Regions from separate parts of the Streptomyces bacillaris genome, predicted to be linked through region 1. Evidence: riboswitches for the same ligand, from Rfam matches in the RefSeq annotation. Region 1 holds a riboswitch; each other region holds the start of a gene.

Evidence for each region. A riboswitch is a leader RNA that binds a small molecule or an ion and turns the genes downstream of it on or off. The one in region 1 is predicted to bind cobalamin.
Region 2: another riboswitch for cobalamin. It lies ahead of DJ476_RS32545 (ABC transporter substrate-binding protein); the one in region 1 lies ahead of metE (5-methyltetrahydropteroyltriglutamate--homocysteine S-methyltransferase).
Region 3: another riboswitch for cobalamin. It lies ahead of DJ476_RS22205 (ABC transporter substrate-binding protein); the one in region 1 lies ahead of metE (5-methyltetrahydropteroyltriglutamate--homocysteine S-methyltransferase).
Region 4: another riboswitch for cobalamin. It lies ahead of DJ476_RS27740 (cobalamin biosynthesis protein); the one in region 1 lies ahead of metE (5-methyltetrahydropteroyltriglutamate--homocysteine S-methyltransferase).

The regions. Positions count from the first base shown of each region.
Region 1 covers NZ_CP029378.1:1,002,874-1,009,821, reverse strand. Annotated here, with positions in the region: gene cobF (precorrin-6A synthase (deacetylating)) at 128-931, shown strand; gene DJ476_RS04215 (hypothetical protein) at 1,076-1,273, opposite strand; cobalamin riboswitch at 1,547-1,763, shown strand; gene metE (5-methyltetrahydropteroyltriglutamate--homocysteine S-methyltransferase) at 1,925-4,249, shown strand; gene DJ476_RS04205 (pyridoxal phosphate-dependent decarboxylase family protein) at 4,465-6,021, shown strand; gene DJ476_RS04200 (lysine N(6)-hydroxylase/L-ornithine N(5)-oxygenase family protein) at 6,059-6,948, shown strand, end outside.
Region 2 covers NZ_CP029378.1:7,449,392-7,456,339, reverse strand. Annotated here, with positions in the region: gene DJ476_RS32560 (PRC and DUF2382 domain-containing protein) at 200-1,243, shown strand; gene DJ476_RS32555 (ABC transporter ATP-binding protein) at 1,377-2,162, opposite strand; gene DJ476_RS32550 (FecCD family ABC transporter permease) at 2,159-3,223, opposite strand; gene DJ476_RS32545 (ABC transporter substrate-binding protein) at 3,220-4,269, opposite strand; cobalamin riboswitch at 4,332-4,518, opposite strand; partial or broken gene DJ476_RS32540 (beta-ketoacyl-[acyl-carrier-protein] synthase family protein) at 4,634-5,874, opposite strand; gene DJ476_RS32535 (acyl carrier protein) at 5,871-6,152, opposite strand; gene DJ476_RS32530 (acyl-CoA dehydrogenase family protein) at 6,273-6,948, opposite strand, start outside.
Region 3 covers NZ_CP029378.1:5,106,428-5,113,375, forward strand. Annotated here, with positions in the region: gene DJ476_RS22180 (nicotinate phosphoribosyltransferase) at 1-1,126, opposite strand, end outside; gene clpS (ATP-dependent Clp protease adapter ClpS) at 1,206-1,523, shown strand; gene DJ476_RS22190 (DUF2017 domain-containing protein) at 1,593-2,204, shown strand; gene DJ476_RS22195 (amino acid permease) at 2,550-3,995, shown strand; gene DJ476_RS22200 (Mov34/MPN/PAD-1 family protein) at 4,435-4,857, shown strand; cobalamin riboswitch at 4,888-5,082, shown strand; gene DJ476_RS22205 (ABC transporter substrate-binding protein) at 5,123-6,124, shown strand; gene DJ476_RS22210 (FecCD family ABC transporter permease) at 6,121-6,948, shown strand, end outside.
Region 4 covers NZ_CP029378.1:6,376,445-6,383,392, reverse strand. Annotated here, with positions in the region: gene DJ476_RS27760 (alpha/beta hydrolase) at 1-530, opposite strand, end outside; gene DJ476_RS27755 (class II aldolase/adducin family protein) at 772-1,431, opposite strand; gene DJ476_RS27750 (inorganic phosphate transporter) at 1,709-2,977, shown strand; gene DJ476_RS27745 (hypothetical protein) at 2,990-3,229, shown strand; cobalamin riboswitch at 3,392-3,520, shown strand; gene DJ476_RS27740 (cobalamin biosynthesis protein) at 3,743-4,708, shown strand; gene DJ476_RS27735 (cobyric acid synthase) at 4,767-6,422, shown strand; gene DJ476_RS27730 (putative cobaltochelatase) at 6,419-6,948, shown strand, end outside.

The sequences.
Region 1 (6,948 bases):
CCGCCTCGCTCCGACATGCGCGCCCTTGCCCCTTGCCCCGGCCGGGGGCCTGCCTGTGCTGGTCGGTGCGGTGGCCGCCTCGCCCCCTGCCCGGCCCGGCCGGCCCGTCCTGGCATGATCGGCCGACATGAGCGACGCACCACCACGCCACATCCTCGTCATCGGCATGGGCGCCGGCGACCCCGACCACCTGACCCTCGCCGCGATCAAGGCGATGCGCCGGGCGCAGGTCTTCTTCGTGCTCGGCAAGGGCCGTGAGAAGGAGTCCCTCACCCGGCTGCGACGGGACATCCTGGCCGAACACCTCACCGGCCCCTACCGGGTCGTCGAGGCCGAGGACCCCTGGCGGGACCGCACCCAGGACGACCGGGGGCGCTACACCTCGGCGGTCCACGACTGGCGCCACCGCCGCGCCGACATCTGCGAACGCCTGATCATCGAGGAGCTGGCACCGGGGGAGTGCGGGGCGTTCCTGGTCTGGGGCGACCCGTCCCTGTACGACAGCACCCTGGCGATCCTGGAGGACATCCAGGACCGGGGAACGGTGGAATTCGGCCATGAGGTGATTCCCGGCATCAGCAGCGTCTCCGCCCTCGCCGCCCGCCACCGTACGTCCCTGAACCAGGTCGGCCGCCCGATCCACATCACCCCCGGCCGACGGCTCGCGGAGGGGTTCCCGGACGACGACGGCGACATCGTGGTGATGCTCGACGGCCACGAGAGCTTCACCCATCTGACGGGCCGGGGGCTCTGGATCTACTGGGGCGCCTACATCGGCACCCCGGACGAACTCCTGGTCTCCGGCCCGCTCGACGAGGTCGCGGACCGGATCAGCCGGGTCCGCGCCGAGGCCCGCGAACGGCACGGCTGGATCATGGACACGTACCTGCTGCGGCAGGGGCCGGGGACGCCGGGCGGCGCGAGGGGCTGAGGGGCGCCTCGGCATCCCGGAGGCGTCGGGTGGTGCGGCGCCGCTGATGGGCCCCGGCCCGTGGGCGGGGGCCCGGACAAGGGGTGGCGGGCCGGGCGAGGCGCGGGCGGCGGCGCCGCACCTCGTCGTCGGGCCCTGCCGGGGTCAGCTCCGGGACTCGTGCGCCCGGATCAGGCCGAGCCCATGGCCGAGGCTCGGGCACTCGGCGCTCAGGTCGTTGCCCCGCACCAGATAGTTGTCCACGCGCCCGTCGGTGGCGCGCTCCACGGCCCGGTACTGCGTGCCGTTCACCGTGATCGTCCAGCCGTCGCCGTCCTGGGCCCAGCCGACTGTCTTCTTCATACAGCGCTCCCCTTCTCTCCTCGCCGCCGCGGGTCGGCGGCCGTGTATTGGCAAGAAGAACGGCCTGTGACGCTCTGTGGTTCCGCCTCGCCTACGCCATTCGGTTACATCTGTGTCACCGTGCCACCACGAGCTGACCGGAAGTCAGCGAACGGGCGAAGAGGAGCGGAATCCGGGCCGTCCGAAGCCGCCGGGCGCCCTCCGTACGGAGTCCGTGTCTCATATCACCGTCCGAAGTGTGAACAACGGTGTGCGCCCGGCGGTCGTCCGCTTAGGGTGACCGGTGCAGCTGGTTCGCCCCGTCAGCCGGACGGGAGCGTCGTAAGAGGGAACCCGGTGGGAATCCGGGACTGCCCCGCAGCGGTGAGCGGGAACGACCGCCGTCATACGCACTGGACCCGGACGGGTCTGGGAAGCGACGGCCACTAGGTGTCTGCCCCCGGCAGACGTGCCCGCGAGTCCGAAGACCTGCCCGTTGCCCGCACGCGACCGTTCGTGTGCGGAGTTCCCGGTGACCTCGTGGGCGGGTCGGCGTAACCGTCGGGTGGACGGACACGGTCAGCGTGTCGTGTTTCCGCCCGATCCGTCACTCCTTCGCGTCCGCGTTCCGTTCCGGGAACAGCTGGAGACATGCTCGCGAAGGAGAGTCACGTGACAGCGAAGCCCGCAGCCGCGGCAGCACGGGCCACCGTGTACGGCTACCCCCGCCAGGGTCAGAACCGTGAACTGAAGAAGGCCATCGAGGGCTACTGGAAGGGCCGCGTCGACGCGGACACCCTCCGGCAGACCGCCGCCGAACTGCGCCGGGGCACCTGGCAGCAGCTCGCCGAGGCCGGCGTCCACGAAGTGCCGACCGGTGATTTCTCGTACTACGACCACGTCCTGGACACCAGTGTCATGGTCGGCGCTGTCCCCGAGCGGCACCGCGCGGCGGTCGACGCGGACGCCCTCGACGGCTACTTCGCCATGGCCCGCGGCACCCAGGACGTGGCGCCGCTGGAGATGACCAAGTGGTTCGACACCAACTACCACTACCTGGTACCCGAGTTGGGCCCGGACACGGTGTTCACCGCCGACTCCGCCAAGCAGGTCGAGGAGTTCAAGGAGGCCCTGGCGCTCGGCCACACCCCGCGCCCGGTCCTGGTCGGCCCCGTCACCTACCTCCTGCTCGCCAAGGCGGCCCCCGGCGTCGCCGCCGACTTCGAGCCGCTGACCCTGCTGGACCGGGTGCTGCCCGTGTACGCCGAGGTCCTCGCGGACCTGCGGGCCGCGGGCGCCGAGTGGGTGCAGCTGGACGAGCCCGCCCTCGTCCAGGACCGCACCCCGGCCGAGCTGAACGCCACCGCCCGCGCCTACCGCGAGCTGGGCTCCCTGGCCGACCGGCCGAAGCTGCTGGTCGCCTCCTACTTCGGGCGGCTCGGGGAGGCCCTGCCCGTCCTGGCCAAGTCCCCGGTCGAGGGGATCGCGCTGGACTTCACCGAGTCCGGCGCCGCCAACCTCGACGACCTCGCGGCGGCCGGCGGACTGCCCGGCAAGCGGCTGGTCGCGGGCGTCGTCAACGGCCGCAACATCTGGATCAACGACTACGAGAAGTCGCTCGCCACCCTCGGCACGCTCCTCGGCCTCGCGGACCACGTCGACGTCTCGGCCTCCTCCTCCCTCCTGCACGTCCCGCTGGACGCCACGGCCGAGCAGGACATCGACCCGCAGGTGCTGCGCTGGCTGGCCTTCGCCCGGCAGAAGACCACCGAGATCGTCACCCTGGCCAAGGGGCTCTCCCAGGGCACCGAGGCCATCGCCGCCGAACTCGCCGCCAACCGGGCCGACCTGGCCTCCCGCGCCGACGCCCCCATCACCCGCGACCCGGCCGTCCGGGCCCGTACGGCGGCCATCACCGACGCCGACGGCCGCCGCTCCCAGCCGTACGCCGAGCGGACCGTCGCCCAGCGCGCCCACCTGGGGCTGCCGCTGCTGCCGACCACCACCATCGGCTCGTTCCCGCAGACCACCGAACTCCGCACCGCCCGCGCCGACCTGCGGGCCGGCCGGATCGACGGGGCCGGGTACGAGGAGCGCATCAAGGACGAGATCCGCGAGGTCCTCTCCTTCCAGGAGAAGGCCGGGATCGACGTCCTGGTCCACGGCGAGCCCGAACGCAACGACATGGTGCAGTACTTCGCGGAGCAGCTCACCGGCTACCTCGCCACCCAGCACGGCTGGGTCCAGTCGTACGGCACCCGCTACGTCCGCCCGCCGGTCCTCGCCGGGGACATCTCGCGCCCCGAGCCGATGACCGTGCGCTGGACGGCGTACGCGCAGTCGCTCACCGAGCGCCCGGTCAAGGGCATGCTCACCGGGCCGGTCACCATGCTCGCCTGGTCCTTCGTCCGCGACGACCAGCCGCTCGGCGAGACCGCCCGCCAGGTCGCCCTCGCCCTGCGCGACGAGGTCAACGACCTGGAGACGAACGGTACTTCGGTGATCCAGGTCGACGAGCCCGCACTGCGCGAGACGCTGCCCCTGCGCGCCGCCGGGCACGCCGCGTACCTGGAGTGGGCGACCGAGTCCTTCCGCCTCGCCACCTCCGGGGTGCGGCCGGACACCCAGATCCACACCCACATGTGCTACGCCGAGTTCGGTGACATCGTCCAGGCCATCGACGACCTCGACGCCGACGTCATCAGCCTGGAGGCCGCCCGCTCCCACATGCAGGTCGCCCGCGAACTGGCCGCCCATGGCTACCCGCGCGAGGCCGGACCCGGCGTCTACGACATCCACTCCCCGCGCATCCCGAGCACCGAGGAAGCGGCGGCCCTGCTGCGCAAGGGGCTTGAGGCCATCCCGGCTGAGCGGCTGTGGGTGAACCCCGACTGCGGCCTGAAGACCCGCGGCTGGCCCGAGACCCGGGCCTCCCTGGAGAACCTGGTCGCCGCCGCGCGGGAGATCCGCGCGGAGCTGCCCACCGACGCGGCATGATCCGCCCCGGTGCGGGAGCGGCCACCGCCGTTTCCGTACCGGGTCACCGCACTTGAGACCCGCTGCCCCCGACTTCGGTCGGGGGCACGCTCGTTCGGAAGCCCGGCCGGTCGGGGCGGGTGGCCGGAGTGCATTCTTCCCCGACGGGGGAGTTAGGTTAGCCTAACCAGCGAATCCCGGTTGTGGATCTTGCACTCCGATCGAAGGGCTTCGCCATGGAGCGTGCTCAGGGCCCCGCCCAATTCCCCCTGGAGCGCGGCGGTACGGGAGACCTCCTCGCAGGCGGCGCCGACGGGCCCGGCCGGCTGCGCGCCCTGACCTCGGTCGTCCTGGACACGCTGGAGACCGCCGCCCGCGCCCGGGGCGGGCCCCTGCCCGCCGGAGGTCCGGATGCCGTGGCCCGGCGGACCGCCGCCCTGTGCGACCCGGTGCTGCCGGAGGAGGGCGTCGGCGCCGAGGCGGCCCTCGCGGATCTCGTACGGGCGGTGGCCGAGGGCGCCGCCGACCCGGCCGACCCCGCCTGCGTCGCCCATCTGCACTGCCCGCCCCTCGCCGTGGCGGTCGCGGCGGAGGTGGCCGGGGCAGCCCTCAACCCCTCGATGGACTCCTGGGACCAGGCGCCCGCCGCCGGGGTGATCGAGGAGCTGACCACCGCCGCCCTGGCCCGGCTCGTCCACCCGGACGCCCCCGCCCCCGACGCCCTCATCACCAGCGGCGGCACCGAATCCAACCTGGTCGCCCTGCTCCTCGCCCGCGAACGGGCCGCGCCCGGCCCCCTCCGCGTGATGACCGGCGCCAACGCCCACCACAGCGTCCACCGGGCCGCCTGGATGCTCGGCCTCCCCGCCCCGGTCGTCGTCCCCTGCACCGACGGCCGCATCGACCCCGCTGCCCTCGACCGCACCCTGGCCGCACTCGACGGCGCGCCGGCCCTGGTCGTCGCCACCGCCGGGACCACCGACGAAGGCCGGATCGACCCGCTCCCCGAGATCGCGGACATCGCGGAGCGGTACGGAGCCGAACTCCACGTCGACGCGGCATACGGCGGGCCTCTCCTCTTCAGCGAGCGCCTGGCGCCCCTGCTCAAGGGGCTCGACCGCGCCGTCTCCGTAACGTTCGACCTGCACAAGCTCGGCTGGCAGCCGGTCGCCGCCGGAGTGCTGGCCGTCGCGGACACCGCCCTGCTCGCCCCGCTCTCCCTGCGCACCGACTACCTCAACGCCGACGACGACACCGAGGCCGGGCTGCCCGACCTGCTCGGCCGCTCGATCCGCACGACCCGGCGCCCCGACGCGCTGAAGATCGCGGCCACTTTCCGGGCGCTCGGCCGCCGTGGACTGAGCGAACTGGTCGAGCACTGCGTACGTACGGCGGAGGAGTTCGGCCGGGCCGTCGACGCCCGGCCCGCACTGCGCCGTCGGCCGGGCCCGATCGGGATCAGCACCGTGCTGTTCCGGCCGGTCGTGGCCGACGCACTGGGACCGGAGGCCGGGGACGCCGTCGTCGCGGAGGTCCGTCGCACCCTGCTCCTGGACGGCCGGGCAGTCCTGGGGCGGGCGGTGGCCGAGGACGGTGACGGACACCACCGGCTCTGGCTCAAGGCCACGCTCCTGCACCCCGTCGCGGCGACGGCCGACCTGCTGCCGCTGCTCGATCTCGTGGCGGAGGCGGCGGAACGGGCGGCGAGCGGAGAAGGAGACGGCGGCGATGACCACAGCGAAGGCGGTGGAGGCGATACCGCCGCCCCCGCCGAGGAAAGGCTGTCGCCATGACGTTGCCGACGCGCACGAAATCCGTTGGAGGAACCGCATGACGCCCGCACCGCGAACACCGCCTCTCGACCTGCTGGGGGTGGGTGCAGGCCCCTTCAACCTCTCGCTCGCCGCCCTCGCCGACGGCGTACCCGGCCTGCGCACCGCCTTCCACGAGCAGCGCACCGCCTTCCACTGGCACCCCGGACTGCTCATCGAGGGAGCGACTCTTCAAGTCCCCTTCCTGGCGGACCTGGTGAGCCTGGTGGAGCCCACAAGCCCCTGGTGCTACCTGAATTACCTCAAGACCCGGCGCAGGCTCTTCCCGTTCTACTTCGCGGAGCGCTTCCACATCCACCGCTCCGAGTTCGACAACTACCTGCGCTGGGTGAGCACCGAACTGCCCTCCACCCACTTCGGCCACCGCGTCGACACCATCGCCTGGGACGCGGGGGAGGACGCGTTCGCCGTCGACTTCACCCGGCTCGGCCCGGACGGCGAGACGCTGGGAGGCGGGCTCGCCCAGGCCCGGCACCTCGCCCTCGGGGTCGGCACCGCGCCGTACGTCCCCGAGCCGCTGAGGGCCCTGGCCGCCGACCCCGTACCCCTCGTCCTGCACTCCGCCGACTACCTCGCCCAGCGGGACCGGCTGCTCGCCGCCCGCCACATCACCGTCGTCGGGTCGGGGCAGTCGGGCGCCGAAGTCCTGCTGGATCTGCTGAGGTTGCGGCCCGAGGGCGCGGAGGGGCTCACCTGGCTCGCCCGTACCCCGGCCTTCGCACCGATGGAGTACAGCAAGATCGGCCTCGAGCAGTTCACCCCGGACTACACCCGCTACTTCCACGGCCTCCCGCAGGCCACCCGGGACCGGCTGCTGCCCAGCCAGTGGCAGCTCTACAAGGGCGTCAGCGGGGACACGCTCGGGGACATCCACGACGAGCTGTACCG
Region 2 (6,948 bases), 6.4 Mb from region 1:
TCACCCGATTGGCCTAACCGGGTCACGGGCCGCCGGGCGGCTCCGTACGGGGCCAGCAGGGTCCCCGGGGCCTCCGGGGGCCCTTCGGCCGGGTGGCCGGGCGGTTGCACCGTCCAACCGGGTGAGGCGCGATGGAAGCCGGACGTGCCACATCTGGTGGAGCCACCCACAGGGCGCGCCCAGCGAGGAGGGTTCGGTTATGGGAGCCGCTGACGGTTTCACGGATTCCGGAGAGCTCGACGGTCTGACCGTGTACGACAACGAGGGCGAGAAGGTCGGCAGTGTGGGCCGGGTGTACGTCGACGACGACACCGGCAAGCCCGACTGGGTCACGGTCAAGACCGGCCTGTTCGGCATGAAGGAGAGCTTCGTACCGCTCGCCGGAGCCCGTCGAGTGGGCTCCGACCTGCATGTCTCGCACTCCAAGGAGACGGTCAAGGAGGCGCCCCGCGTGGACGCGGACGCGCACCTCTCCGTCGCCGAGGAGGAGGAGCTGTACCAGCACTACGGCATGACCCGTAAGGCGGGCAATCTCGGCGGTGACGCCAAGGGCACCGGCACGGGTACCGGCGCCGACGCCCGGACCGTCGCCGGAACGGGCGCCATGGGCGCGGCCGGAGCGGGTGCGGCGGGCACGGCCCGAGGCACGGGCACGCCGCCGCCGAGCGCCAAGGCGACCGGCCACACCACGACGGGCACGGGCGCCGCGGGGACGACGGCCGGAGCCGGCATGGCCGGTGCGGGCGCCGGTACCGGCAGGCACCGCGACACCTCCGCCACCTCCAGGCCGCTCGCGGGCGCGGGCGCGTCCCGGGGTGCCGACATGAGCGGCAAGGACGAGCTGATCCGCTCCGAGGAGCAGCTGCACGTCGGTACGGAGGAGTACGAGAGCGGCCGGGCCCGGCTGCACAAGTACGTGGTGACCGAGGAGGTCACCCGGTCCGTTCCGGTCTCCCACGAGGAGGTGCGGGTGGTCCGCGAGCCGTTGCAGCCCGGTGAGAAGGTGACCGGTACGACGGACTTCGGCGAGCAGGACGTGGAGGTCACCCTGCACGCGGAGCGCGCCACCGTGCGCAAGGAGGCCGTCCCGGTGGAGCGGGTGCGGCTGGAGACCGAGCGGGTCACCGAGCAGAAGGAAGTCTCGGCCGAGATCCGCAAGGAGAAGATCGACTACGCGGACGGCAAGGACATGGGCACCGGCAAGGACGCCGGTGGCGAGTTCGGCCAGGGGCGCCGCCGCTGACGGCACCTCCTTCCGGCGGCCGGAAGGCCGCTCCCATGTCCTCGACCTCCGGGCGGGCCCGTACGACGGGTCCGCCCGGCGGGCTGTCCGGGACCGGTGCCTCCTGCCCGGCATTCATGCCGGACCCCGACGGCTACCGACGCGGCAGGAACCGTACCGAAGGTCGTCCCTCCGGCCCGTCCGGGGTGACGACCGCACGGACCCCGTACACGTCCTCGATCAGCTCCTCGGTGAGGACCTCGGCCGGGGTGCCGCCCGCGACGACCCGGCCCGCCTTCATCACGGTGATCCGGTCGCAGAACATCGCGGCCAGGTTGAGGTCGTGCAGGGCGACGACACTGGTCAGGGGCAGTGCGGCGACCAGGGCGAGCAGTTCCAGCTGGTGCTGGATGTCGAGGTGGTTGGTGGGCTCGTCGAGGAGGAGTTCGCGGGGCTGCTGGGCGAGAGCGCGGGCGATCTGGACGCGCTGGCGTTCGCCGCCGGAGAGGGTGTGCCAGGACTGGGCGGCCCGGTCGGTGAGCCCGGTGCGCCGCAGGGCGTCGGTGACGGCTTCCTCGTCACCGCGGTCCGGGGCGGACCAGGCGCGGCGGTGCGGGATGCGGCCGAGGCGTACGACATCCAGGACGCTCAGGTCGACCTGGGTGACGGCGTGCTGGTCGACCACGGCGATCCGGCGGGCCACGGTGCGGCGGCCGAGGCCGGTGAGCGGGTCGCCGTCCAGGGTGACGGTGCCGGTGTCCGGGGCGAGGAGCCCCGCGAGGATGCGCAGCAGGGTGGATTTGCCGGAGCCGTTGGGGCCGAGCAGTCCGACGGTGGCGCCGGGTGGCGGGGTGATGTCGACGCCGTCGAGGATGAGCCGCCCGCCCGCCTTCCGGCCGACCCGTTCGGCACGCAGGCCGCCGCCGGTGGTGGGGCTCATGAGGCGCTCCGGGTGCGGTACAGGACGAGGACGAAGGCGGGGACGCCGATCAGCGCGGTGACCACTCCGACGGGCACTTCCTGCGGGTCCAGGACGGTCCGGGCCAGGGTGTCGACCCAGACGAGGAAGATCGCCCCGGCGAGCGCGGTGACCGGCAGGAGCCGCCGGTGGCCGGAGCCGGTGAGCGCGCGGGCCGCGTGCGGGAGGACGAGGCCGACGAAGCCGATCGCCCCGGCCGAGCTGACGAGGGCGGCGGTCAGCAGGGCGGTGGTGCACAGCAGCACGATCCGGGTGCGGGCGACGTCGACACCGAGCGCGGCCGCGGCCTCCTGCCCGAAGGCGAAGGCGTCGAGCGTACGGGCGTGGGCCAGGCAGATCACCAGGCAGACGGCGAGGACGGCGGTGCAGAGGGCCACTTCGCCCCACCCGACCCCGCTGAGCGAGCCCAGCAGCCAGAAGAGCACTCCGCGGGTCTGCTCGGCGTCGGCGGAGGTCATCACGACGAAGGAGGTCAGGGCGGAGAAGAGCTGCATCGCGGCGACCCCGGAGAGGACCACCCGGTCGGTGGTGGCGCCGAGGGTGTGGCTGAGCAGCAGGACCAGGGCGAAGGAGCAGAGGGCCCCGACGAACGCCCCGGCCGAGAGCGACACCGCTCCCCCGCCGACCCCGAGGACGACCACCACGACCGCCCCGGTGGAGGCCCCCGAGGAGACGCCGAGGACGAAGGGGTCCGCGAGCGGGTTGCGCAGCAGGGACTGCATCACCGTGCCGCACACCGCGAGCCCGGCCCCGCACACGGCGGCGAGCAGGGTGCGGGGCATGCGCAGGTTCCAGATGATGCCGTCCCGGATCGGGCTCAGCTCCGAGGTGCCGAAGCCGAGGTGGGAGGCGACGGCGGACCAGACGTCGGGGACGGAGATCCGGGCGGGCCCGATCGTGACGGCGACGGCTGTGGAGAGCAGCAGGAGCGCGAGTCCGCCGGTCCAGAGCAGCGCCTGGAACGGCGCGCCCACCCGCCGTGCCCCGGGGGACGTCTTCGCCGTCGGGTGGCCGGCGCTCACCCCGTGAGTCCGAAGTCGCGCAGCCCGGCGGCGACGCGCTCCAGTCCTTCGACCGTCCGGATGGTGGGGTTCATGGCCTGGCCGCTGAGCAGCACGTAACGGCGGTTCTTCACGGCGTCCATGGTCCTGGTGACCGGGTTGGACTCCAGGAACTCGATCTTCTTCTCGGCGCTCTCGGCGGTCTGCATGGTGCGGCTCAGGTCGCCGATGACCAGGACGTCGGGGTTGCGGTCGGCGACGGTCTCCCAGCTGATCTGGGGCCATTCGTCGTGGGTGTCGTCGAAGACGTTCTTCGCGCCGAGTTCCCTGGTGATGACGCCGGGGGCGCCGCAACAGCCCGCGAGGTAGGGGGCCTTGGAGTCGGAGAACCAGTAGAGGAGGGAGGCCTTCGAGCCGTCGATGCCCTCGGTGGCCTTCGCGACCCGCTCCTGGAGCTTCTTCACCAGGGCGTCGCCGCGCTCGGGGACGCCGAACACCTGGGAGAGTTCCCGGACTTCGGTGTAGACGCTGTCCATGGTGAGGGGCGCGGTACGGGCTCCGTCGCCGCCGCCGCTGTTGTCCTTGCCGACGCAGTCGGCGGGCGAGATGTAGGTCGGCACGCCCAGCTTCTCGAACTGTTCGCGCGGTGCGACGCCGCCCTTGGCGAGGGTGGAGGCGAAGGAGGCGGAGAGGAAGTCGGGCTCCTTGTCGAGGACCTTCTCCGAGGAGGGCCGGTTCTCGGAGATGCGCTCGACGCCCGCGTTGGCCTTCTCCAGGCCCTTCATGACCGGGTCGCTCCAGGTGGCGGTGCCCGCGAGCCGGTCGGCGAGGCCCAGTGAGAGGAGGATCTCCGTCGATCCCTGGTCGACCGAGACGGCCCGCTGGGGCGGCGCCTTGACGGTGACGGTGCGCCCGCAGTTCTTCAGGGTGACGGGGAAGCCGTCGGCCTGGTCGCCGCCCTCGGCGGAGGATGTGGTGGTCCCGCCGCCGCAGGCGGTGAGCAGGACGGCGGCGGCCGCGAGGAGGGCGGCGGTACGTATCGGGGCGGGGGTGGCCTGGGGCAGCACGGAGGACCTCGGTTGTCTCTGGGCCCAGCCGCGGAGCCCGTCGTACGGTTCCGTGCCCCGGGTGCGGGGCGCGGGTGCCAGCAGGTCTTCGGACTCGGGTTCGTCCGGGCGGGACGCCTTCCCGGAGCGTGTGGGTGCTCCAGTGGCCGTGGCCCCGCCCGTCCCCCTCACCGCTGCGCGTCAGTTCCGGTCTCGCACCGGATTCCCTGACCCCGTCGCCGGGGTTCGACTGGCCCCGGCAAGCTATCACGGGCCTTCGCCCAGGTCGGAGCCGGTGCGCGGGCCGCTCCCCCGTGGGCCGGTGCGGCGCGGGATCGTCCCGCCGCACCGGCCCGGCCGCCCCTCAGGGGGCCTGTCGGACGGTCTACGGGGCCTCCAGGGCGATCACCGCGTTCTGTCCGCCGAACCCGAAGGAGTGGCTGACGGCCCGTCGTACGGGCACCTCACGCGGGGTCTTGGTGACGCAGTCGATGGCGAACCCGGGGTCGGGGGCGTCCAGGTTGGCGATCGGCGGGACGATGCCGTGCTGGAGCGTCAGGACGGTCAGCCCCGCCTCAATGGCCCCGGCCGCCCCATGCAGTGGCCCAGGACGCCCTTGGGGGCGGTGACGGGCGGCCGGTGCGGGTAGGCCCGGCCGATGAGGGCGGCCTCGGTCGCGTCGTTCAGGGGCGTCGAGGTGCCGTGCGCGTTGACGTGCTCCACGTCCTCGGCCCGCCAGCCCGCGTCCCTCAGCGCCGCCTCCACGGCGGCCTGGGCGACCGCCCCGGAGGGGTGCGGGGAGGTCGGGTGGTGGGCGTCGGTCGTGGCGCCGGTGCCGGCGAGCAGCGCTCGGGGGGCCGCTCCCCTGGCCCGGGCGTCCGCCGCCCGCTCCAGGACCATGATCGCGGCGCCTTCGCCCATGACGAGCCCGGCCCGGTCGGCGGCGAAGGGGCGGCAGAGGCGGGCGGGGTCGCCGCCCTCCGGCCCGTCCGCGTCCCGCAGGGCGGCCGCGCCGGAGCGGGCGAAGCCGGTCATGGCGACCGGGAAGACGATCGACTCGGTGGCCCCGGCGATCGCGATGTCGCACTGGCCGAGCGCCAGCATGTCGCGGGCCACGGAGAGGGCGGTCACCCCGGAGGAACAGGCCGTGCAGGGCGCCAGGCTGGGGCCGGTGGCCTTCATCTGGATGGCGATCTCGGCCGCGGGCATGCTCGGGATGGTGAGCAGGATGCCCGAGGGCGAGGTGGCCTCGGGGCCGCGCCGCTCCAGGGCGACGGCCTGTTCGGTGAGTCCGGCGGAGCCTCCGCTGCTGGTGCCGACGACGACGGCGACGCGGGCGCCGTCCCAGTGGGCGGGGTCGAGCCCGGCGTCGGCCACCGCCTCCCGTGCGGCGAGGACGGCGAACTTGACGTACCGGCCCATCCGGAAGGCGCTGCGGCCGCCGACCGCTCCGTCCAGGTCGATGCCGGTGACCGTACAGGCGAAGTCGACGGCGCAGCCGTGCAGTTCGGGGACGGTGCGGGCGAAGGAACCGCCTCGGCAGACGCCGTCCCAGGTGGTGTCGGTGGTGTGGCCGGCCGGGGTGATCATGCCCAGGCCGGTGACGGCGATGGCGGGTCGGTTCATCGGGTGTTGCTCACCGGCACCGCACTGCCCGCCGCCTCGCCGCCGACGGCCGCGTCGATGAACGCGGTGATGTCGGCGAGCGTGGCGTCCTTGTAGAGCTTCTCGGAGTCGGCGGTGACCCCCAGGGTCTCCTTGATGATGACGGCGAACTCCGCGACGGCCAGGGAGTCCATCTCCAGGCTGTCCATCGTGGACTCCGGCAGGATCTCGGCCGCGGGCACCTTGAACGTCCCGGTGAGTACCTCGGTGATCTTCGGGTGGATGGTCTGGGTCTGCACGGCGTTTCCTCTCATCGGTTCATCGGCCCGCCGACGGCTTCATCAACCCATCGGGGGCTTGACGCGGGGCGGGTGGCTGAAATCAGCCCCCGCCGAAGTAACTGGATGAAGATCTTCCGGTTACGCCCTGGGGCGAACCGATTCATCTGCGCCCACCTGCGGCTTCTCGAACCACCGGGAGAGCACGGATGTGGTCCCCCAGTACGCCAGCAGCACCCCGCGCGTCCCGAGCGCCGCGACCTTCTCGCGCAGCGGCCGCCGCCGCTTGCTGCCACAGGCGGGCCGCAGGAAATCCGCCGTACGACGCCCGGCCCCGGCGCCCGTACGGGTGCCGCTCCCCTCTCCCGTGCGGCTGCCGCTCCCGCCCGAAGCGCCCGCCCCGGTCCCTGCCGGCCCGCGGTCCCGGTGCCAGGGCCCCTCCGGGTCGTCGTAGGCGTCCGCGTAACCGGGTCCGGCGATCGGCCAGTCCGACATCAGCCGCTCCGGCAGCGCGAAGGACCGCACCAGCTCGGGGGCGTGCCGGGCGACGGTCGCGATGAGCCGCTCCTCCGCGTCGGGCAGCGCGGACACCTGTCCGGCGGTCAGCCGTCCGGCGGCGAGGAGGTCGCCGCTGTTGCGGGCGATCCACCGGAGGGCGAAGAGCCGGTGCAGCTCGGTGAGCCGCTCGCGGGCCGGTCCTTCGGGCAGTGCGGCCACGGCCTGTTCGAACGCCTCGCCCGCCTGCCGGTAGCCGTACGCCTCCACCCCGCGCAGCGCCGGGCCCGAGGCGGCGTTCCACCGGCCGAGCGGGTCCCCG
Region 3 (6,948 bases), 4.1 Mb from region 1:
CCTCGGCCACCCCGTGCTCGTCCACCCGGCGCGCGGCCCACTTGCGGCCGCCCTTCGACGCCTTCGCGCCCAGCGACTTCTTCGCCACCGGCACCAGCCGAGCGTCCGGCTCCGCCGACCCGGCGCGGGCCACCAGCTTGTAGACCATCGAGCACGTCGGGTGCCCGCTCCCGGTGACCAGCTGGGTGCCGACCCCGTACGCGTCCACCGGCGCGGCCGCCAGCGAGGCGATCGCGTACTCGTCCAGGTCCGAGGTCACCACGATCTTGGTGCCCGTCGCCCCCAGCTCGTCCAGCTGCTGCCGCACCCGGTGCGCGACCAGCAGCAGGTCCCCGGAGTCGATCCGTACGGCACCCAGCTCGGGCCCCGCGATCTCCACCGCCGCCCGCACCGCCTCGGCCACGTCGTAGGTGTCGACCAGCAGCGTGGTGCCCCGGCCCAGCGAGTCCACCTGGGCCCGGAACGCGTCCCGCTCGGTGTCGTGCAGCAGGGTGAAGGCGTGCGCGCTGGTGCCGACCGTCGGGATCCCGTACCGGAACCCGGCCGCCAGGTCCGAGGTGGCGTCGAACCCGCCGACGTACGCCGCACGGGCCGAGGCCACCGCCGACAGCTCGTGGGTGCGCCGCGCCCCCATCTCGATCAGCCGGCGCCCCCCGGCGGCGGCCGACATCCGCGAGGCGGCCGCCGCGATGGCGGAGTCGTGGTTGAGGATCGAGAGGATCACCGTCTCCAGCAGCACGCACTCCGCGAAGGAGCCCTCCACCCGCAGGACGGGCGAGCCCGGGAAGTACACCTCGCCCTCCGGGTAGCCCCAGATGTCGCCGCTGAAGCGGTAGTCCGCCAGCCATTGCAGGGTCGGCTCGTCCACGATGCGCTGCTGGCGCAGGAAGCCGATCATCTCGTCGTCGAAGTGGAAGTTCTCCACCGCGTCCAGCACCCGGCCGGTGCCCGCGACGACCCCGTACCGCCGCCCCTCGGGCAGCCGGCGGGTGAACGCCTCGAAGACGGAGCGGCGGGAGGCGGTGCCCGCCTTGAGTGCCGCCTGCACCATGGTCAGCTCGTACTGGTCGGTGAAGAGCGCGGTCGACGGAACGCCGACCCGTCGCCCGAGGTCCGCTGAGTTCATGGCTGGGATGCTACCCCCTATTCGTCAAAGTGACGAGATGTGGGGTCCGTTTGTGCGCCGGACCCGTCCGGGTGGCAGCATGGGACAGGTGAGCGTTGCTACCCCGCTGGAGATCGAACGTCCCGATTCGGCCGAGGAGACCTTCGTGGTCCCTGAGCCGGACGTCCCGTGGGTGACGCTCGTCCACAACGACCCGGTCAACCTGATGAGCTATGTGACCTATGTCTTCCAGGCCTACTTCGGCTACTCGAAGGACAAGGCCCACAAGCTCATGCTGGACGTGCACCAGAAGGGCCGCGCCGTCGTCTCCAGCGGGAGCCGCGAGGAGATGGAGCGCGACGTCCAGGCCATGCACGGTTACGGGCTGTGGGCCACCCTCACCCAGGACCGCAACTAGCCCCCGGCCCCGGGGCCGCGACCGCCGCCCCGGCGTCCCTGCCCCGTCCGTCCCACCATCGGAGAATCCATGGCCGGCCATTTCGAGGCCACCCCGGGCGGCGGCGCGGCCGTCGCGCTCGACGAGGTCGAGATCTCGATCCTGCGCTCCCTCGCCGTGCAGCTGCTCGAACTGATCGGTCCGGGCGACACCCCCGCCGAGGGTGAGGACCCGCTCGCCGCGCTCTTCGCCGAAGGGCCCAGCAAGCCGCCCTCCGACCCGGCCCTCGCCCGGCTCTTCCCCGACGCGTACGGCGGCCCCGACGGGTCCGCCCCCGAGGGCACGAGCGAGGAGGAGCTGCGGGAGCTGTCCGCCGAGTTCCGCCGCTTCACCGAGATGGACCTGCGCTCCCGCAAGCGCGAGGACGCCCTCGCCGTCGTACGGACGCTGGACGCCCTCTCGCCCGCCGGGGACGGCGCGGCCGTGCTCACGCTCACCGCCCTGGAGTGCCGCGCCTGGCTCGGCGCGCTCAACGACCTGCGCCTCACCATCGGCACCCGGCTGGAGGTCTCCGACGAGGACGAGGGCGAGAACGGCTCGCTCTACCGGCTCCCCGACAGCGACCCGCGCAAGCCCATGGTGATGGCCTATCTCTGGCTCGGCGCGCTCCAGGAAACGCTCGTCGAAACCCTGATGCCGTAATCGGGGCCGCTCCCGTCCCGGGCCGGTCCGCGCATACTCCGCGCACACTCCGTTCGCTCAACGGACGCTCAGATCCGGGTAATGATCGCCCCAAGACATAAGTGCCTTTCCTGGCGGATGGGGTTTCTTGTCCGCTTTTATCTGTGGGGTGCGCCACAGAATGTCCCACGGTGTCCTGTGACGGCCGTGATAAATCTTCACGATCGCCCGGGGACGCCACCCCTGTTCCCGGGGGTCGCCACGAGCCGGCCGAACGCCGGTGGCACTCCATCCATATCCGGGGGGATCAGGACCTGATCCGCAGCCTTGAGGGCGCGGATCGGCGTGGAGAAAGGCGCACCACACATGACATCGGCACGGGTCGACGAGGGACAGGCCGACAGCGGAAAGCCCGGCGCGGGCGCCGCGGCGGCCGAGACCAGTGGCGAGGGGTACCAGCGAGGTCTGGGAGCCCGTCAGATTCAGATGATCGCCATCGGCGGAGCCATCGGTACCGGGCTCTTCCTCGGCGCGGGCAAAGCGATCGACCGGGCCGGACCCAGCCTCATCCTGGCCTACTGCCTCGCGGGCCTGGTCATCTTCTTCATCATGCGGGCGCTGGGCGAACTGCTCATGTACCGCCCGGTGTCCGGCTCCTTCTCGGAGTACGCGCGCGAATTCATCGGCCCCTTCTTCGGATTCGTCACCGGCTGGACGTACTGGCTGTTCTGGGTCGTCACCGGAATCACCGAAGTCACCGCCGCCGCCACCTATATGACGTACTGGTGGGACATTCCCCAGTGGCTCTCCGCGCTCGTCTTCACCGTCATTCTCTACGGTGCCAACCTGATCTCCGTGAAGCTCTTCGGTGAGCTGGAGTTCTGGTTCTCCATGGTCAAGGTCACCGCGATCGTCGGCATGATCCTCATCTGCGCCGGCGTCCTGACCATCGGCTTCTCCGACGCGGGCGACACCGCGACCGTCTCCAATCTCTGGAACGACGGCGGGTTCTTCCCGAACGGCATCGGCGGCATGCTGATGACGCTCCAGATCGTCATGTTCGCCTTCCTCGCCGTCGAACTCGTCGGCGTCACGGCGGGCGAGTCCAAGGACCCCAAGACCGTACTGCCCAAGGCCATCAACACCGTGCCGTGGCGCATCGCCGTCTTCTACGTCGGCGCCCTGATCATGATCCTGTCGGTCGTGCCGTGGTCCACCTTCAAGCCGGGCGTCTCGCCGTTCGTGAAGGCCTTCGAGGAGATGGGGCTCGGCATCGGCGCCGCCATCGTCAACTTCGTCGTCCTGACCGCGGCGCTCTCCTCCTGCAACTCCGGCATGTACTCCACCGGCCGCATGCTCCGCGACCTGGCCATGAACGGACAGGGCCCGCGCGCCTTCACCAAGCTGACGAAGAACGGCCTGCCGCTCACCGGCACCACCTTCTCCGCCGCCCTGATGCTCGTCGGCGTCTGGATCAACTACCAGTGGCCGGGCGAGGCGTTCAACTACGTCGTCTCCTTCGCGACCATCTCCGGCATGTGGGCCTGGATCATGATCCTGATCAGCCAGATCCGCTACCGCCGCCTGGCCGACCAGGGCGTGCTCCCGCACTCCTCGTTCAAGGCCCCGGGCGCCCCGTACACGAGCTGGTTCGCGCTCTGCTTCATCGGCATGGTCATCGTGATGATGGCGGTCGACAAGGACGCCCGGATCTCGCTCTACTGCGCCCCGCTCTGGGCGCTGGTCCTCGGCGTCTCCTACCTGGTGCTCAAGTCGCGCAACCCGGAGAACACCGCCTTCGCCAAGCGCTGACCCGGGCTCCGCCGAGCATCCCACCTGCTTGCGCCGAGCACCGACCCCGAGGGTGGGCCGTCGACCACCACCCACCCCCCCTACGACCCCGAGGGCGGGCCCGATCACCCCGGGCCCTGGACCGGCCCTCCTCCCGGGCGCCCCGGCCACTCCCCTTCCCCCCACGGCCCGGCGTCCACCATGCGGGCCCTCACGTACCACCCACCGGTACGCGAGGGCCCGCATGCTCAGACCGACCGGCAACCGGGGGGCGGCGTCGCGGGGCTGGGCACGCGCATCTGCGGCGTTGTCGTCAATCACCAACTTCCCCAAGCTCTCGGCTTCGCTCGAACAGGGGAGACCCCATCGCGTTGACTCAATCCTCCGCCCTGCATCTGCACGCACCCAGCCCCGCTCCTTCTCCCACCCCCCGGTTCCCGGTCGGTCTTATCCTGGCGCCATGCTGACCATCACCCAGGCGCTCCACGACCAGATCGTCGCCCACGCCCGCGCCGACCACCCCGACGAGGCGTGCGGCGTGGTGGCGGGTCCGGCCGGGACCGGGCGCCCCGAGCGCTTCATCCCCATGCTCAACGCCGCCCGCTCGCCCACGTTCTACGAGTTCGACTCCGGCGACCTCCTCAAGCTCTACCGCGAGATGGACGACCGCGACGAGGAGCCCGTGATCATCTACCACTCGCACACCGCGACCGAGGCCTACCCCTCCCGCACCGACGTGACGTACGCCAACGAGCCCGGCGCCCACTACGTCCTGGTCTCCACCGCCGACACCGACGGCTCGGGCCCCTTCCAGTTCCGCTCGTACCGCATCGTGGACGGCGAGATCACCGAGGAAGACGTGCAGGTCGTCGAGGCGTACTGAGCCTCGCCGCTCCTTCCCGGGGGCCCCGCCGACCCTCCGGACCCGTCTGGCACACTGCACCCCAGACCCGAACACAAGGCAGCGGGAACCAGGAAGCCGGTGCGAATCCGGCACGGTCCCGCCACTGTGACCGGGCCCCCTCCCGTACGGACGACTCCCCGGTGGACGACTCCGCGCGGAAGGGCGGCCCGGAAGCCAGGAACTGGCCCGCCGCCTTCTCCCGCATCGACCAGGGGACGCGGAAATCCCCCGGAGAGGCCCCGCCATGTCCCGGCGCACCCCCGCGCTCATAGCCGCCGCCGTGCTGCTCCCGCTCGCCCTCACCGCCTGCTCCTCCTCGGAGACCTCCACCGAGGCCAAGGGCAAGCCCGAGGCCGCGGAGAAGAGCGACGGCTTCCCGTACACCGTCACCAACTGCGGTGTCACCACCACGTACAAGGCCCCGCCCAAGCGCGTGGTCACCATGAACCAGCACGTCACCGAGATCATGCTGGAGCTGGGCCTCACCAAGTCCCTCGTCGGCACCGCCTACCTCGACGACAAGGTCCTGCCGAAGTACGCGAAGGACTACGCCTCCGTTCCGGTCATCGCCAAGGAGTACCCCTCCTACGAGCAGGTCCTCGCCACCAACCCCGACTTCGTCTACGGCGGTTACGCCAGCGCGTTCGCGGCGGGCGACGGGCGCGGCCGGGAGGCGCTGAAGAAGGCCGGCATCGAGACCCGGCTCAACACCGAGAGCTGCGCGAAGGCCGACACCCCGATGGAGACCCTCTACGAGGAGATCCGCGAGGTCGGCCGCACCTTCGGCGTCACCGACCGCGCCGAGGCCTGGATCAAGCAGGCCAAGGCCGACAACGAGGCGACGGCGAAGAAGCTGGCGGACCTCAAGCCGCTCCCCGTCTTCGTCTACGACAGCGGCGACAAGACCGCGTTCACCGCGGGCGGCAAGGGCATCGGCAACGAGCTGATCAAGCGCGCCGGGGGCACCAACATCTTCGCCGACCTCGACAAGTCCTTCGGGGACGCCTCCTGGGAGAACGTCGTCGCCCGCAAGCCCGAGGCGATCGTGATCTACGACTACGGCTCCACCACCGTCGAACAGAAGAAGAAGCGCCTCCTCACCGACCCGGCCCTCGCGGACGTCCCGGCCATCAAGAACAAGCGCTTCGCGGTGATGCCGCTCTCCGACGTGGTCCTCGGTGTCCGCGTCCCCGCCGCCGTCGAGAAGCTCGCGGCCCAGCTCCACCCGGCGGCCACCACCCCGTGACCTGCCGCACCCCCGCACCGCGGCGGCTGCTCCGCTACACCCTGGTCGTCGGCGTCCTCGCCGCCCTCCTCGCAGCCGCCGTGGTCGCCGCCCTCGCTCTCGGCTCCGTCCGCATCCCGCCCGGCCAGGTCATCGACATCCTGACCGGGCGGGCGGACGCGAGCCCGTTCCGCACGATCGTCCTGGACGTGCGGCTGCCCCGGGTCCTGCTCGGCATCGTCGTCGGCGCCGGACTGGCCGTCATCGGCACGGTCCTCCAGGCCCTCGTACGGAACCAGCTCGCCGACCCGTTCCTCCTCGGCGTCTCCTCCGGGGCCTCCACCGGCGCGGTCCTGGTGATCGTCCTCGGCATCGGCGCCTCCCTCGCCACCACCGTCACGATCCCCGCCGCCGCCTTCGCCGGGGCGCTGCTCTCGCTGCTGCTCGTCTACACCCTGGCGCGCGGCGGGGGAGGCCTCACCACCAACCGGCTGGTCCTCGCCGGGGTCGCCGTCTCCTACATCCTCTCCGCCCTGACCAGCCTGATCCTGGTCACCTCCGCCCGCGCCGACCACCTCCAGGAGGTCCTCTACTGGACCCTCGGCGGCCTCGGTGCGGCCCGCTGGGACATGCTCGCGCTCCCCGTGATCGCCCTGATCGCCGGTACGGCCGTCCTTCTCACCCTGGCCCGCCCCCTCGACCTGCTCCTGGTGGGGGAGGAGGGCGCGACCGTGCTGGGCCTGGACACCGCCCGCTTCCGGGCCGCCGTCTTCGTCCTCGCCTCGCTGATGACCGGGGCGCTCGTCGCGTACAGCGGGGCGATCGGCTTCGTCGGGCTGATGGTC
Region 4 (6,948 bases), 5.4 Mb from region 1:
AAGCCCATCAGGTTCATGGGGTGGTCGCGGGTGGTGCCGAGCCCGTGTGCGGTGATGACCCAGGTGTCGCGCTTGCCGGGCACCCACCAGGCGGGCAGTCCGCCCAGTTCGCCGGGGATCTCGACCTCCCGGTGCTCCAGGCCGAGGGCGCTGCCCGGGTCGCCCCGGTACAGCTCGGGGGTGAGGCGGACCTTGTCGCCCGGCTCCAGGGTGCCGGTGTCGATCTGCTCCAGCCTGCGGACGACGGTGTCGGCGGTGGTCTCCGCCCCCTCGACGACGGGGCCGACCACCGCGTGGACGCCGGGGCCCTCGATCCCGTACGTACCGGGGCGGAGCGCGGTGAGGGAGCGGGTCAGGGTGATCCGGCCGGGCGCCGTGGCGTGGACGGTGAGCCTGCGGTCGGCGGGGAGGGGCCGTCCGGGGGCCGCCTTGAGGGCGGCGTCGCTGGCGTACCGGCCGGCCGCGACCGCTGCCGCGCCGGCGCCGAGGATCGTGGTGACGGCCGTTGCCGTCGCAGTTGCCGGGCGCACCGCTTCAGTGTCGTGGGGCGGGCGGCGCGGTGCCAGTGGGCGGGGGCCGTCCGGTGCGGCGCCCACTCCCCCGGCCGGCCGGGGGCCGCGGCGGCCACGGACGCGGACGGCCGAGGGGCGCGCGGGGCCTGGAGCCCGGAGAGCCAGGGGCGCGGGGCCGGGGACCCAGGCGGCCAGGGGGCACGGAGGGCCAAGGGGACGCGGGGGGCCGGGAGCATGGAGCGACGGAGGGGGTGGGCCGTCAGCCCTGCTGTCCGTATCCCTTCAGCGCTTCCGTCACCTCGTCGAGCTGGGCGCGGCTGAGCAGGGACGGGCTCAGGCCCGGTACGGCGTTCGCGGTGAGCCAGAGGCGGCAGAGCCACTCCAGCTGGGCGGTGCGCTCGTAGGCCTGGTCGAGGGTGGCGCCGTGGGTGACGGTGCCGTGGTTGGCGAGCAGGCAGCCGGTGCGGCCGCGGAGGGCGGTGAGCATGGCGTCGGCCAGCTCCGGGGTGCCGTAGCGGGCGTAGGCGGCGGTGCGGACGGGGCCGCCGAGGATGGCAGCCGCGTAGTGCACGAGCGGCACCTCGGTGACGAGCGTGGAGACGGCGGTGGCGTGCACGGCGTGGGTGTGGACCACGGCAGCCGCGTCGGTCTCCCGGTAGACCGTGAGGTGGAGGGGGAGTTCGCTGGTCGGCCGGAGCTTCCCGAGGACCTGGCGGCCGTCGAGTCCGACGCCGACCGCGTCCTCCGGTCCGAGGCGGTCGTAGGGCACCCCGCTGGGGGTCACCAGGACCAGGTCCCCGACCCGGGCGGAGACATTGCCCGAGGTGCCGACGACCAGCCCGTCGGCGGCGCTGCGGCGGGCGGTGTCGACCACCTCCCGCCAGGCCCGGGCGACGGATTCCGGCTGCTGCTCGCTCATGGGGCGAGCGTAGGGGTGACGGCCCGGAAGCGGAACGTGATCCCCCACGTGACGGGGATCTCTTCCGGGCCCGGGACCGTCCGTCAAAGTCTTCGCCAACGAGGGGTAAAGGGCAGCCCAGCCGGTGCCCCAGGGGCCCCGCACAGCCCCTCGCGCACACAAACGGAACCGGCGCACTCCGGTTGGAGACACCACGGCGCCCCGCTCAGTTCATCTTCCGTTCACCCAGGTTGCCTACGGTCCACGAGCCACTGACGTCGAACGATTGCCTGGGTAAATGGAACACATCACGCTGCTGCTTGCGATTGTGGTCGTAACAGCTCTCGTGTTCGATTTCACGAACGGTTTCCACGACACCGCCAACGCGATGGCGACCACCATCTCGACCGGCGCGATGAAGCCCAAGACAGCGGTGGCCATGTCCGCCGTTCTCAACCTGATCGGCGCGTTCCTGTCGGTGGAGGTCGCCAAGACGATCTCCGGCGGGATCGTCAACGAAGACGGCATCAGAACAGAGGTCATCTTCGCGGCGCTCGTCGGCGCCATCCTGTGGAATCTCCTGACCTGGCTGCTGGGCCTGCCGTCCAGCTCCTCCCACGCCCTGTTCGGCGGTCTGATCGGTGCCGCCGTGATGTCGGCCGGCTGGTCCTCGATCAATGGCGGCACCGTCGTCACCAAGGTGCTGCTGCCCGCGATCGCGGCCCCCCTGGTCGCCGGTATCGCCGCGATGCTGGCCACCCGGCTCACGTACCGGATCAACCGGAACGTCACCGACCCGAACCAGCAGAAGTCGACCGCCAAGGGCTACCGGGCCGGGCAGATCGCCTCCGCCGGTCTCGTCTCGCTCGCCCACGGCACCAACGACGCCCAGAAGACGATGGGCATCATCACGCTGGCGCTGGTCACCAGCGGTGTCCTGGCCCCCGGCTCCAACCCGCCCATGTGGGTCATCGTCTCGGCCGGCATCGCCATCGCGCTCGGCACCTACCTCGGTGGCTGGCGCATCATCCGCACCATGGGCAAGGGCCTGACCGACCTCCAGCCGCCGCAGGGCTTCGCCGCCCAGACCAGCGCGGCCACGGTCATCCTGGCCTCCTCGCACCTCGGCTTCTCGCTCTCCACCACGCAGTCCTGCTCCGGCGCCGTCATGGGCGCGGGCCTCGGCCGCAAGGGCGGCGTGGTCCGCTGGTCCACCGCCACCCGGATGTTCGTCGCCTGGGGTCTGACGCTCCCTGCCGCCGCCCTGGTCGGTGCCGGTGCCGAGTTCCTCACCAAGCAGGGTCCGTGGGGCGTGGCCGCCACCGCGGTCATCCTCGTCGGCGGCTCCTTCGCCATCTGGGTGGCCTCGCGCCGCGAGCCGGTCGACCACACCAACGTCAACGACACCGAGGCCACGTCGGCGGACGAGCCGCAGGGCGTCGTCACCACCGCCATGGCCGCGGTCGCCCCGCCGCCCACCGCCGGTGCGGTCCCCGACCTCTCGACCACCATCCCGGCCCCGTCCGCGGCGCCCGACGACACGCCCCGCCCCGCGGCCACGGTGTAAGGACAGATCCGCATGAAAATCGACTGGGCAGCTCTCGCCTCCGTCTTCGGTGTCAGTCTCGTCGTCACCGTCGCACTGGTCGGCGTCTTCACCCTGGGCATCGTCGCCCTCTCCAAGCTCTCGGCCCCGGCCGACGGCACCACCCCCGCCGCCTCCGGCGGCACGGCAGCGCTGGCGCGCACCGGCGCGTACGCCGCCTTCGCGGCGTGCGTGGCGGCGGTCGCGTACGGCATCTATCTGATCGTCGCCTGACCCGCGCCGACCCACTCCATCGGGCCGGACACACCACCGTGTGTCCGGCCCGCTGCGCGTCCGCGTGTGCGTCTGCGCACACCGGGCCTCCGCAGGTCAACAGCAAGTTGACGGCCGTTCTCGCAGCGTGGTGGACTGCCTGGGCCATTACGGCGACAGGAGAGGAAGCCGGTGCGAATCCGGCGCGGTCCCGCCACTGTCACCGGGGAGCACTCCCCCACACCGGAGTCACGGCCCGCCGCACGCGGGCTGGAAGGCCGGGGGAACTGCGGATCCGGGAGCCAGGAGACTCTCGTCGCCGGACACGTCGAACCAGGGCGCGGACCCTGAGTTAAGGACCTGACGCCATGCCTGGCCGCCGAGCGCCGCAACTGCCGCCGTTGCCGTTGTTCCCGTACGTGCCGCTGTTCCCGTACGCCGGAACCTCCCGCCCCACGACGGCCTGACCCCGTGCGTGCCGATCGCGCTCCCCTGCGCGCCGATCGCCTTCCCGTACGCGCCGACCGCGCTCCTCTGCGTGCCGGGCGCGTCTTCGCGTACGGCGCCACAGCCGGGCTCGTCGCCGACGCCCTGCTCGGTGACCCCCGCCGGGGGCACCCCGTCGCCGGTTTCGGGCGGGTGGCCGCGCGCGTGGAGTCGCTGCTGTGGCGGGACGACCGGGGCCGGGGCGCGCTGCACACCCTCGTCTGCGCCGGAGGCGCCGTGGGGGCCGCCGCGCTGACCGCCCGTGCCGTACGGGGGCGCCCCGCGCTCGCCGTCGCGCTGACCGCCGCCACCACCTGGTCGGTCGTCGGCGGTACGTCGCTGGGCCGGGAGGCCCGCGCCATCGGGGGCGCGCTGGCCGCCGGGGACCTGGAGGTGGCCCGGGAGCGGCTGCCGCATCTGTGCGGGCGCGATCCGCAGGCCCTGGACGGGCCGGGGATCGCCCGCGCGGTGGTGGAGTCGGTCGCGGAGAACACCTCGGACGCCGTCGTCGGCGCGCTGGTGTGGGGCGCGATCGGCGGAGTCCCGGGGCTCGTCGGCTTCCGGGCCGCGAACACGCTGGACGCGATGGTCGGCCACAAGTCGCCCCGCTACCGCCGCTACGGCTGGGCCTCGGCCCGCCTGGACGACATGGTGGGCTGGCCGGGCGCCCGGCTGACCGCCGCGCTGGCCGTGGTGGCCGGCGGGCGGCCCGCGGAGGCGGTACGCGCCTGGAAGGCGGACGCGCACCGGCACCCGAGCCCGAACGCGGGCCCGGTGGAGGCGGCGTTCGCGGGGGCGCTCGGCGTACGGCTCGGCGGCACGCTCGCGTACGCGGGGCGCGTGGAGCACCGGCCGGTACTGAACGGGGCGTCCGGGCGGGAGGTCCGGGGCAGCGACATCGAGCGGGCCGTACGGCTCTCGCGACGGGTGAGCGCGCTGGCCCTGGGGGTGTGCGTGGCGGGACGGTTGGTGGCCGGGCACCTCGTCGCGGCACGGAAGCGGGGGCGGGCATGACAGGCGTGGGCGCGAGCGGTACGGCATCGAGCGGTGCGGTACGGGAACGGAGGCGGGCATGAGCGGCGGCGGGCTGCTGGTCGCGGGGACGACCTCCGACGCGGGCAAGAGCGTCGTCACGGCGGGCATCTGCCGCTGGCTGGTGCGCCGGGGCGTGAAGGTCGCGCCGTTCAAGGCGCAGAACATGTCCCTCAACTCCTTCGTCACCCGCGAGGGCGCGGAGATCGGCCGTGCCCAGGCCATGCAGGCCCAGGCCGCCCGGGTGGAGCCGACGGCCCTGATGAACCCGGTGCTGCTCAAGCCCGGCAGCGACCGGTCCAGTCAGGTCGTGCTGATGGGGAAGCCCGTCGGTGAGATGAGCGCCAGGGGGTATCACGGGGGCCGTCAGGAAGCCCTGCTCGGGACGGTCACGGACTGCCTGGAGCAGTTGCGGTCCACGTACGACGCGGTGATCTGCGAGGGCGCCGGGTCACCGGCCGAGATCAACCTCCGGCGCACCGACATCGTGAACATGGGGATCGCGCGGGCCGCCCGCTTCCCCGTGCTGGTCGTCGGGGACATCGACCGGGGCGGGGTCTTCGCCTCCTTCTTCGGCACCACGGCCCTGCTGAGCCCGGAGGACCAGTCGCTGGTCGCGGGGTATCTGGTGAACAAGTTCCGGGGTGACGTCTCGCTGCTGGAGCCGGGGCTCGACATGCTGTACGGGCTGACCGGGCGGCGTACGTACGGGGTGCTGCCGTACGCCCATGGGCTCGGCATCGACGAGGAGGACGGTCTGCGGGTCTCCCTGCGGGGTGCGGTGCGCGAGTCGGTCGTGGCGCCGCCGCACGGGGAGGACGTGCTGCGGGTCGCGGTCTGCGCGGTGCCGTTGATGTCCAACTTCACGGACGTGGACGCGCTGGCCGCCGAACCGGGCGTCGTCGTGCGGTTCGTGGACAGGCCCGATGAGCTGGCCGACGCGGACCTGGTCGTCGTGCCCGGCACGCGCGGCACGGTGAAGGCGCTGGCCTGGCTGCGCGAGCGCGGTCTCGCGGAGGCGCTGGTGCGGCGGGCGGCCGAGGGGCGTCCGGTGCTGGGGATCTGCGGCGGGTTCCAGGTGCTCGGTGAGCGCATCGAGGACGAGGTGGAGTCGCGGGCGGGGGTCGTGGACGGGCTGGGGCTCCTTCCCGTACGCATCCGCTTCGACCGGGCCAAGACGCTGGCGCGGCCGGTGGGTTCGGCGCTCGGTGAGGTGGTGGAGGGGTACGAGATCCACCACGGGGTGGCCGATGTACGGGGCGGGGAACCGTTCCTGGACGGCTGCCGGGTCGGGTCGGTGTGGGGCACGCACTGGCACGGGTCGCTGGAGAGCGATGCGTTCCGGCGGCGGTTCCTGGAGGAGGTGGCCCGGGCCGCCGGGCGGCGGTTCGTACCGGCGCCGGACACCTGTTTCGGGGTGCTGCGGGAGGAGCAGCTGGACCGGCTCGGGGATCTGGTGGAGGAGCACGCGGATACGGATGCGTTGTGGCGGTTGATCGAGGGGGGTGCGCCGCCGGGGTTGCCGTTCGTGCCGCCCGGGGCCCCTTCGGTGCCGGGTGACGTGGGTGCGGGTGCGTCGGAGAGCCGGGGCGCTGCCCCGGGCCCCGCTCCTCAATCGCCGGAGGGGCTTGATTTTGCCGGGTCCGCCGGGCTCGAGCAGGAAGCTGAACAGCATGTCGACGAGGAGGCCTTGTGAGTACGCCCTATCCCTTCACCGCGATCGTCGGGCAGGACGACCTGCGGCTCGGGCTGTTGCTGAACGCCGTCAGTCCGGCCGTCGGCGGGGTGCTCGTGCGGGGTGAGAAGGGGACCGCCAAGTCCACCGCCGTGCGGGCGCTGGCCGCGCTGATGCCCGAGGTCGCCGTCGTACCGGGGTGCCGGTTCTCCTGCGACCCGGCCTCGCCCGACCCGGCGTGTCCCGACGGGCCGCACGCGGAGGCGGCCGGGGTGGCGCGGGCCGCGCGGACCGTGGAGCTGCCCGTGGGCGCGTCCGAGGACCGGCTCGTGGGGGCGCTGGACATCGAGCGGGCGCTCTCGGAGGGCGTGAAGGCGTTCGAGCCGGGTCTGCTGGCCGACGCGCATCGCGGGATCCTTTACGTGGACGAGGTCAACCTCCTCCACGACCACCTGGTGGACCTACTGCTGGACGCGGCGGCCATGGGTGCCTCGTACGTCGAGCGCGAAGGCGTCTCCGTACGGCATGCGGCACGGTTCCTGCTGGT